2 regions of the Rahnella sp. CFA14(1/10) genome follow, and region 1 is predicted to be linked to the other one. Evidence: predicted binding sites of a transcription regulator. Region 1 holds the regulator's gene; the other holds the start of a gene.

Region 1 (4,831 bases):
GTATGTCATCGGCGGCGTTCCGGGCAATTTTGAGGTGTCCGCGCGTCTGGGCAACAGCCCGTTTATGGTGCTGGAAGCCGACGAATATGACTGTGCGTTCTTCGATAAACGTTCCAAATTCGTTCATTACAGCCCGCGTACGCTGATCCTCAACAACCTTGAGTTCGATCACGCTGACATCTTTGATGATCTGAAAGCGATTCAGAAACAGTTCCACCATCTTGTACGTCTGGTGCCAGGCAAGGGGAAAATCATTCTGCCTGAGCACGACACGCCGCTGAAACAAGTGATGGCAATGGGGTGCTGGAGTGAGCAGGAATTTGTCGGTGATGCCGAAAATTGTGTATGGGATGCGAAAAAACTGACGCCGGATTCCAGCACTTTCGAGGTTTATCTGCATGGCGAAGCCGTCGGGCAGGTGAACTGGAGTTTGGTTGGCGAGCACAACATGCATAACGGTCTGATGGCGATTGCTGCTGCACGCCATGTGGGTGTGAAGCCGGAAGATGCCTGCAGGGCACTTGGCGATTTCATTAATGCCCGCCGTCGCCTTGAATTGCGCGGCGTAGAAAATAACGTCTGTGTGTACGACGATTTTGCTCACCATCCGACGGCTATACTGGCGACGCTTGCTGCATTGCGCAGCAAAGTCGGCGGAACTGCGCGTATTCTGGCGGTGCTGGAGCCCCGTTCAAATACCATGAAAATGGGCATGAGTAAAAATGAACTGGCACCTTCGCTGGGCCGTGCTGATGAAGTTTTCCTTTTACAGCCACAGCACATTCCCTGGCAGGTGGCCGAAGTGGCTGAACATTGTATTCAGCCAGCTCACTGGAGTGCAGATGTCGATTCTCTGGTGGATATGGTGATTAAGGCCTCGCAGCCTGGCGATCATATTCTGGTCATGAGCAATGGCGGATTTGGTGGCATACATGAAAAGCTGTTAGCGGCACTGGCTGTTAAAGCGAAAACCGTCCCGGAGCAATAATCCTGGCGCATTATGAGAGTTAAGCACAGCAGCCGCTGTGCTTTTTTTATGTCTGTGAGTGGCCGGAGCAAGTCATTCAAGTCATTAACGGGCAAAAAAAAAGCCCTCGAAAAGTTGAGGGCCAAAGGGTGTCGTCGGACAGGACGACGAGGGTATCGTTAGCAAGAGAGTCAGGCAGTGGCAGTGTCAACTCTCTTTCCAGCCTCAACAGCGCTCATTATCACTGGTTTGTGGCTGTTGAAACCCGGTAACGCTAATTCAATAAATACTCAAACAGTGGTTTTATCTCAGTGAGAAACTCAGAAATCTTATTGATAGATTTCTGCTGTCGCGTGATAAGCGCCGTTGTTATAAGCCTCGATCACACGGAAAGATTTCGCGCCTTTGCTTTCAGCTTTATCAGACAACTGCTGGCGGATATCCATTGGCACGCCGTTGACGCCACTGACGCTAATCGTGCCCATAGGTCGCAGATTTTCTGCTTGCTGGTTTGTGACAAGCTGCGCGGCAGAGGTAGCAAAAGAAACAGCAGACAACAGGCTAAGTGCGGCAATAGTGGTAATAATTTTCATGATATTTTCCTGAATATACAGACGTTGGTGCTTTTCATCAGAGAGCAACGTCAATTGAGGTTTGGATTTATCAGGGCTGTAATATCGGGTTCAGGAGCACGTAAAGCGTGCGGGAACGTAGATGGTGCAGTGACAAATCCTTCTTAGTGCGCATTGCGCGGGCCTGAGTCATTCAGGCCCCTTCGCTTCTTTTACCTGAACTTATTGGTAAATTTCTGCGGTCGCGTGGTAGTTACCTTCCTCACGAACTTCGATAACCCGGAATGCTTTAGCACCTTTGGTATCGGCTTTATCTGACAGCGCCTGACGGATATCTGATGGGGCGCCGGCTACGCCACTGACGCTGATCATGCCTGTTGGCTGCATTGTTGAAGCTTGTTCTTGCGTAACAGGTTGTGCTGCAAAAACACCAAATGACAATGCAGAGAGAATGCTTAATGTTGCGATAGTAGTTTTAACTTTCATGATTTTGACCTCGTCGATTTTATTATGTTTCTAACAACTGGTGCTTCACACCACGGAAATGAGTATACATCTAGTCACGTCATAAATTAATAGCGAGCTAATAGTAATTTAGGTTGTTATATGTCAACTATTTGTATTTTTAATAACAAAAAAGCATAAAAAAAGAGTAAAAAATGGTCTTTTTAGGTTAATTTTTCGTAAAATCAATAAGTTGAATGAATTTGACTATTTGTGCTTATTTTTGCTGTGAATCACATACTGGAAAACTTTATGTGACGGAATTTAACCGAAATGGGGGTGTGCGGGCGGCTGTTTTGATAAACGCAAAGGCAGTAATCAATGAAGGGAAGTGTATTGAATGAGGTCAGAGGGAGTGATCTTCTGACCTCAGGCACAGAATGAGGGCGTCAAAAGGAGCAAAATGTTGCAGCCCTATAGCTCTTGCTCAAACAAACTAAGAATCGCATCGTGTAATTGTTTGACGCTAAATCCACGGGCCGGTGTCGTGAAGATCGTATCATCGCCGGCAATGGTTCCGAGGATCCCTTCGGATTTCCCCAGGGAGTCAAGTAAACGCGCGATCAGTTGTGCGGCTCCCGGGCTGGTTCGGATCACCACAACGGCATCGTTATAATCGATATCCAGCACCAGATTTTTCAGAGGGCTGGTCGTTGTCGGCACGCCAATCTCAGCAGGCAGGCAGTACACCATTTCCATCTTCGCATTACGGGTTCTGACGGCACCAAATTTTGTCAGCATCCTTGAGACTTTTGACTGATTGATATTTTCGAAACCATCATCCTGAAGAGCGACAACAATCTCGCCCTGAGAACTGAATTTCTCTTCCTTCAACAGCGCTTTGAAGGCTTTGATCAAATCTTCCTGTTTAGCAGGATTACGCATTTTGCACCCTGTTCTCTGAATCATAGTGGGGCTGATTATGCAGATAATTGAATTTTTATGCAACAGAGGTTAACTGCAAAAATCATTAATTAAGCTTGCGACAAGGAATGTAAGTGACGAATTCCCCACGATGATTTCATGAATATGCCAAAATTTTGCATTACGGCTGAGCTGTATTGCACAAGAGTTTACTCTCATGATCTCGATTCAGCTCTCACATTGGACCGAATTTAACCATTTATTAACCTGGCCTATTTTGTGGTGCTACTTTTAATGATGAAGCTTTCCGATAAAAAGTGATTAAAAGCGGAAAAGGTCGACCAGGAGGTGTTTTTTTACTTTCTAAACGACCCACCTCAGATTCTCTGCAGGTAAGCGATTGTTTTTAACGGCGTAAGTGATTAAGGTCACACCCAATTAATTCCACGACACTTATAAGTTAATGATAAAAAAGGAGTATAGGATGAAAGTTGCAGTTCTAGGTGCTGCGGGTGGTATCGGTCAGGCCCTCGCGCTTCTGCTCAAGACCCAGCTACCTTCCGGTTCCGAACTCTCATTATATGATATCGCACCGGTCACTCCGGGTGTCGCCGTCGATCTCAGCCATATCCCTACCGCGGTTAAAATTAAAGGTTTCTGTGGTGAAGATGCTAAACCCGCTCTGGAAGGAGCCGACATCGTCCTGATTTCTGCGGGGGTGGCACGTAAACCGGGTATGGATCGTTCAGATCTGTTTAATGTGAATGCCGGGATTGTGCGCAATCTGATCCAACAAGTTGCCAGTACCTGCCCGAAAGCCTGCATCGGCATCATTACTAACCCGGTAAATACCACAGTCGCGATTGCTGCGGAAGTATTGAAAAATGCTGGTGTCTACGACAAAAACAAACTGTTTGGCGTAACGACCCTGGATACCATCCGCTCCAATACTTTCGTGGCTGAACTGAAGGGTAAGCCACCGGAAGATATCGAAGTGCCGGTTATCGGCGGCCACTCTGGTGTGACGATTCTGCCTTTATTGTCCCAGATCCCTGATATCTCTTTCACTGAAAGCGAGATTGCTTCTCTGACTCAACGTATTCAGAATGCCGGGACTGAAGTGGTGGAAGCTAAAGCCGGTGGCGGATCTGCGACGCTTTCGATGGGGCAGGCGGCTGCACGCTTCGGACTTTCACTGGTACGGGCGATGCAGGGTGAAAATAATGTGGTGGAATGTGCTTATGTGGAAGGTAAAGGCGATCATGCCCGATTTTTCGCACAACCCGTTCTGTTAGGCAAAAATGGTATTGCAGAACTTATCGATGTCGGTCAGCTCAGTGCGTTTGAACAACAATCGCTGGATTCTATGCTGGATATTCTTCGCAAAGATATTGAGCTCGGTGAACAGTTTATTAATAAGTGATCATTGAACAAAGCCGCCGGGTTAACTGGCGGCTTTTGCTTTTCTTAACGCGGTGTTTCATGGGTCGGACGGCAACGGCGTTCGATGATTTGTGAGGTTTTGGGATCAAAATACCGGCTAGGCCAGATCAGCGAGGGATGGACACCCAAAGCACCAGCGATAAGCAATTCTCCTTTTGGCCACGGCCGTGATAATGCATTAGAAAGTGTCGAAGAGCTCAGGCCTGCTGATCGTGATACTGCTGCGAGTGTGGTGCCCTTCTTTCTCAGTGCTGCAATAATATCTGCCTGATGCCAGTCTTCATTCCTTGTCGTCATGATATTTTCCTTCTGAAAATGACTTTCAATAAATATTTTATTAAACATAGATTTCAATACTGAGTGCACTCATTATATCAACCATATCAATGTTTCCTAAAATCCATTATTTTACTTATTTAGAAAATACATTCTTATTTTGATTTAGACAAACAAGTAAATTCCTTTTGCTTTTTGTGATTTG
Region 2 (4,831 bases), on a different contig from region 1:
ACATCAGACAGCAGGATCAGATCCGCGCCCAGCGTGGCCGCCAGTGCAGTTGCTGCCTGATCGGCGTTAACATTCATCAGCTCACCGGTTGCGGTGATGCCAATAGAACTGACAATCGGCAGGTAGCCTGCGCCATGCAATGTGTTAATCAGCGCCGGATCACCCGCTTCGGCTTTACCGACGAAGCCCAGTGATGCATCCAGTTGCGTAACGCTGACGGTGCCGCCGTCAGCCAGAGACAGGCCAACCGCGTTGATGTGATTTTTGACCGCCCACGCCAACAGAGTTTTGTTCGCGCTGCCGGCGAGTGCACCCGTGATAATGTCAATCTGATCAGCCGGTGTCACGCGCAGACCGGCTTTTTTCACGACAGGCAGATTCAGCTTTTTCATCAGCTCGTCAACCAGGCAGCCACCACCATGAACAATAACCAGCGGGCGGTGATATTCCTGGCGATAAGCCACTATTGCCATGAACAGCCGCTCAAGTGCTTCTTCATTGTCCAGCAACACACCACCTAACTTGATGACTAACGGATTCATAGCTGTTCGCGCCCCGACCGGTTGAGAATGTTAATTAATAACAATACGTTTAATTTAATCTAACACCCCTGCGCGTCTGAATAAACGCTCAGGGGCGGTTGTTTTCTGTTTACAGTCAATCTGACGGCTGGTTAAAGCAATGATTGTGTTTCCGGGAAGCCGAAACGGATATTCATGCACTGAACTGCCTGAGCAGACGCGCCTTTGAGCACGTTATCTTCCGTCGCTACCACAATCAGATGTTCACCTTTCACCGCAAAACCGATATCGCAGAATGGCAGACCGACCACATCTTTCAGCGCCGGGACGCCTTTGGTGTACAAACGCACCAGCGGTTTATCGTGATACGCATTATGGAAGGCTTCCGCCACGTCCTGCTCCGTCACACCCGCGTTCAGACGGCAGGTGATAGTCGCCAGAATACCGCGCGGAAAATTGCCCAAATGCGGCGTGAAAATCACCGGCACGCCAAGATGTTCGGCAATTTCTGGCTGATGACGGTGGCTGAAGAGTTTGTAAGGCTGAAGACTGACTTCGCAGAAACTGTTGCCGAGTGTCGCTTTACGGCCAGCGCCGCTGACACCGCTGGTGGCATTGATGACCGGCCACTGGCTGTCATTAAGCAAACCATTGTCGATAAGGGGTTTGAGCGCCAGCTGTGACGCGGTCGGGTAACAGCCCGGAACAGCAATCAGCTGTGCGTCTTTTAATTTGTCAGCCTGCCATTCGGCCAGACCGTATACAGCCTGATCGAGCAGTTCGAGATGCTGATGCTCAAAGCCGTAGAATTCAGTGTAAAACTCAGGTTTGCTGACGCGGAAAGCACCGGACAGGTCAAACACCACGCAGCCAGCCGCCAGAAACTGTGGCGCTAAATCGTGGCTGACTTCATGCGCTGTCGCCAGAAAAACAACATCGACACCTTTCGCTGCTTCAGCCACATCAGTCAGAGGCAAAACAGGCAAATCGACGATGCCTTTTAATTGAGGATGCAAATCAGAAAGTAATTTTCCTGCATCTGCACTTTGCGCTGAAACCGTTAAACCGGTTATGTTCATCTGTGGGTGGCGATTCAGGTAAGCAGCGAGTTCAGCTCCGGCATAACCTGTGGCACCAACAATCAGCGTATTCAACATAGGGCTTGTTCACCTTCTCAATTTTGGGGTAGGGGCCGGATGAATTTTTTTCCGGTTTCCTTACGCGCTGGCTTATTGTATTTTTATTCACAATTATTGCATGAATATGAATACTACCCTAACTAAAGGCTGTCAACAGTGAAGATGAAATTACCTCCTTTTATTGAGCTCTACCGGGCGTTAATCGCCACCCCTTCCATCAGCGCGACAGATGCTGCACTGGACCAGAGCAATGAAACGTTAATCAATTTACTGGCAGGCTGGTTCGGTGATTTAGGCTTCAAAGTCGAAGTGCAACCCGTTCCAGGAACACGGCATAAATTCAATATGTTAGCCAGTACTGGCGAAGGCGCGGGTGGTTTACTGCTGGCAGGCCATACCGATACCGTTCCGTTCGATGATGGCCGCTGGACACGTGATCCTTTCACCCTGACCGAGCATGAAAATAAGCTCTATGGTTTAGGGACTGCCGACATGAAAGGTTTCTTCGCCTTTATCCTCGATTCACTGCGCGATGTTGATCTGACTAAACTGACTAAACCGCTGTATATTTTGGCGACTGCGGATGAAGAAACCACGATGGCCGGTGCCAGCTATTTTTCCAAAAACGCAAAGATCCGCCCTGACTGCGCCATCATCGGTGAACCTACTTCGCTCAAGCCGGTTCGTGCACACAAGGGACATCTGTCAAATGCTATTCGTATCACCGGTCAGTCCGGCCACTCCAGTGATCCGTCCCGCGGCGTGAACGCTATTGAACTGATGCACGAATCGATTACCCATTTAATGACGCTGCGCAATACGCTGAAAAGCCGTTACAACCACAGTGGTTTCGTGATCCCGTACCCGACCATGAACTTTGGTTATATCAACGGCGGCGATGCGCCAAACCGCATTTGCGCGTGCTGCGAAATGCATATGGATATCCGCCCGCTGCCGGGTCTGACGCTGACTGAGATTGACGGTCTGCTGAACGAAGCGCTGGCCCCGGTCAGTGAACGCTGGCCGGGACGTATTGAGATTGAAGAACTGCACCCGCCCATCCCGGGTTATGAATGTCCGCCGGATCACCCGCTGGTACAGGTAGTCGAAAAACTGCTGGGTGTGGAAACAGAAATTGTTAACTACTGCACCGAGGCACCGTTTATTCAGGAACTGTGTCCGACACTGGTACTCGGACCGGGTTCTATCGATCAGGCGCATCAGCCAGATGAATATATTGATATGGCGTTCATTAAACCGACTCGCGAGCTGATTTCTCAGGTCGTTCATCATTTCTGCTATCACTGATACTGAATGACGCACTGATGAAGAAACAAACAGGGCGCTTACGGGCGCCCTTTGATACTGTACAACGTTGCTATTGAACAAAAGCAGGATTAGCCAAACTGATATCGTCGCGGTTGTAATTAAATTTCAGCGACATGGCCAAAAAGACCATTTTTCACGTGAGTGATGAGGGGTTTTTGGGTTAAAACAAGTGCTGCATTTAAAAGTATGGCCAGGTTGGCAGGGTGAACGGGGCAAGAATGCCTGACGGGTGAAAGTTATTTACAGAATATAAAAATTAAACGAGAGAACGGGTCAGAGGTAATATGAACGAACAATATTCCGCAATGCGAAGTAATGTCAGTACCTTAGGTAAATTGCTAGGCGACACGATCAAAGATACGTTGGGAGAGCATATCCTGGATCGTGTTGAGAAAATCCGTAAGCTGTCGAAATCCTCCCGTGCCGGAAACGACGCGGATCGACAAGAATTACTGTCAACGTTGCAAAATCTCTCCAATGATGAGCTGCTGCCTGTTGCCCGTGCTTTTAGCCAGTTTCTGAATTTAGCCAACGTGGCTGAACAATATCACAGCATTTCGCCACATGGCGAAGCGGCCAGTAATCCTGAAGCCCTGGCACAATTGTTCGATCGCCTGAAATCCAAAAATCTCTCAGAACAACAGCTGCGTGATGCTGTCGACCAGCTTTCTATTGAACTGGTACTGACCGCGCACCCGACAGAAATTGCCCGCCGCACACTGATCCACAAACTGGTCGAAGTGAATAACTGCCTCAAGCAGCTCGACCATAACGATCTGGCCGATTACGAACGCAAACAAATCATGCGTCGTTTGCGTCAGTTGATCGCGCAGTCATGGCACACCGATGAAATCCGCAAAAACCGGCCTTCTCCTGTGGATGAAGCTAAATGGGGCTTTGCGGTCGTTGAAAACAGCCTGTGGGAAGGCGTACCTGCTTTCCTGCGTGAACTGAACGAACAACTGGAAACGTCACTGGATTATAAAATGCCCGTGGAAGCCGTGCCGGTTCGCTTCACTTCATGGATGGGCGGCGACCGCGACGGTAACCCGAACGTGACGGCCGATATTACCCGCCACGTACTGTTGCTGAGCCGCTGGAAAGCGACTGACCTGTTCCTGCGTGATATCGCGGTGCTGGTATCAGAATTGTCGATGACCGAATGTACGCCGGAACTGCGTGAGCTGGCGGGAGGGGCGGATATCATCGAACCTTACCGTGAAATCATGAAACAGCTGCGTGCTCAGCTGACCAATACGCAGGTTTATCTGGAAGCTCGTCTGAAAGGCGAACGCGTTGCGCGCCCTCATGATTTATTGGTGAAAAATGACCAGCTGTGGGCACCGCTATACGCCTGTTACCAGTCGCTGCAAGCCTGCAATATGGGCATTATTGCCAACGGCCAGTTGCTGGATACCCTGCGCCGCGTGCGCTGCTTCGGCGTGCCTCTGGTGCGTATCGACGTGCGTCAGGAAAGTACCCGCCACACCGATGCTATCGCTGAAATCACCCGCTATCTCGGTCTGGGCGATTATGAAAGCTGGTCAGAATCCGATAAACAGGCTTTCCTGATCCGTGAACTGAATTCAAAACGTCCGCTGGTGCCACGTCACTGGGAACCGAGTGCCGACACCAAAGAAGTGCTCGATACCTGTCAGGTGATTGCCGAGGCACCGGAAGGCTCGATTGCAGCGTATGTCATTTCGATGGCGCGTACACCGTCTGACGTGCTGGCCGTACACCTGCTGCTCAAAGAAGCCGGTTGTCCGTTCCCGATGCCTGTCGCGCCGCTGTTCGAAACGCTCGACGACCTGAACAATGCCGACGATGTCATGAAACAGT

The links. The regulator ArgR, encoded in region 1, controls arginine synthesis, uptake and breakdown. The targets are predictions, from matches to a motif close to ANTGAATAAAAATACANT.
Region 2: the regulator ArgR is predicted to act here: its motif matches at 1,753-1,770, upstream of argC (N-acetyl-gamma-glutamyl-phosphate reductase).

Annotation. Positions count from the first base shown of each region.
Region 1 is NZ_SEWS01000007.1:253,630-258,460, reverse strand. Features, by position in the region: gene mpl (UDP-N-acetylmuramate:L-alanyl-gamma-D-glutamyl-meso-diaminopimelate ligase) at 1-988, shown strand, start outside; gene yhcN (peroxide/acid stress response protein YhcN) at 1,297-1,560, opposite strand; gene yhcN (peroxide/acid stress response protein YhcN) at 1,762-2,025, opposite strand; gene argR (transcriptional regulator ArgR) at 2,458-2,928, opposite strand; gene mdh (malate dehydrogenase) at 3,392-4,330, shown strand; gene EVX52_RS15785 (helix-turn-helix transcriptional regulator) at 4,375-4,647, opposite strand.
Region 2 is NZ_SEWS01000014.1:14,019-18,849, forward strand. Features, by position in the region: gene argB (acetylglutamate kinase) at 1-542, opposite strand, end outside; gene argC (N-acetyl-gamma-glutamyl-phosphate reductase) at 674-1,678, opposite strand; gene argE (acetylornithine deacetylase) at 1,817-2,968, shown strand; gene ppc (phosphoenolpyruvate carboxylase) at 3,274-4,831, shown strand, end outside.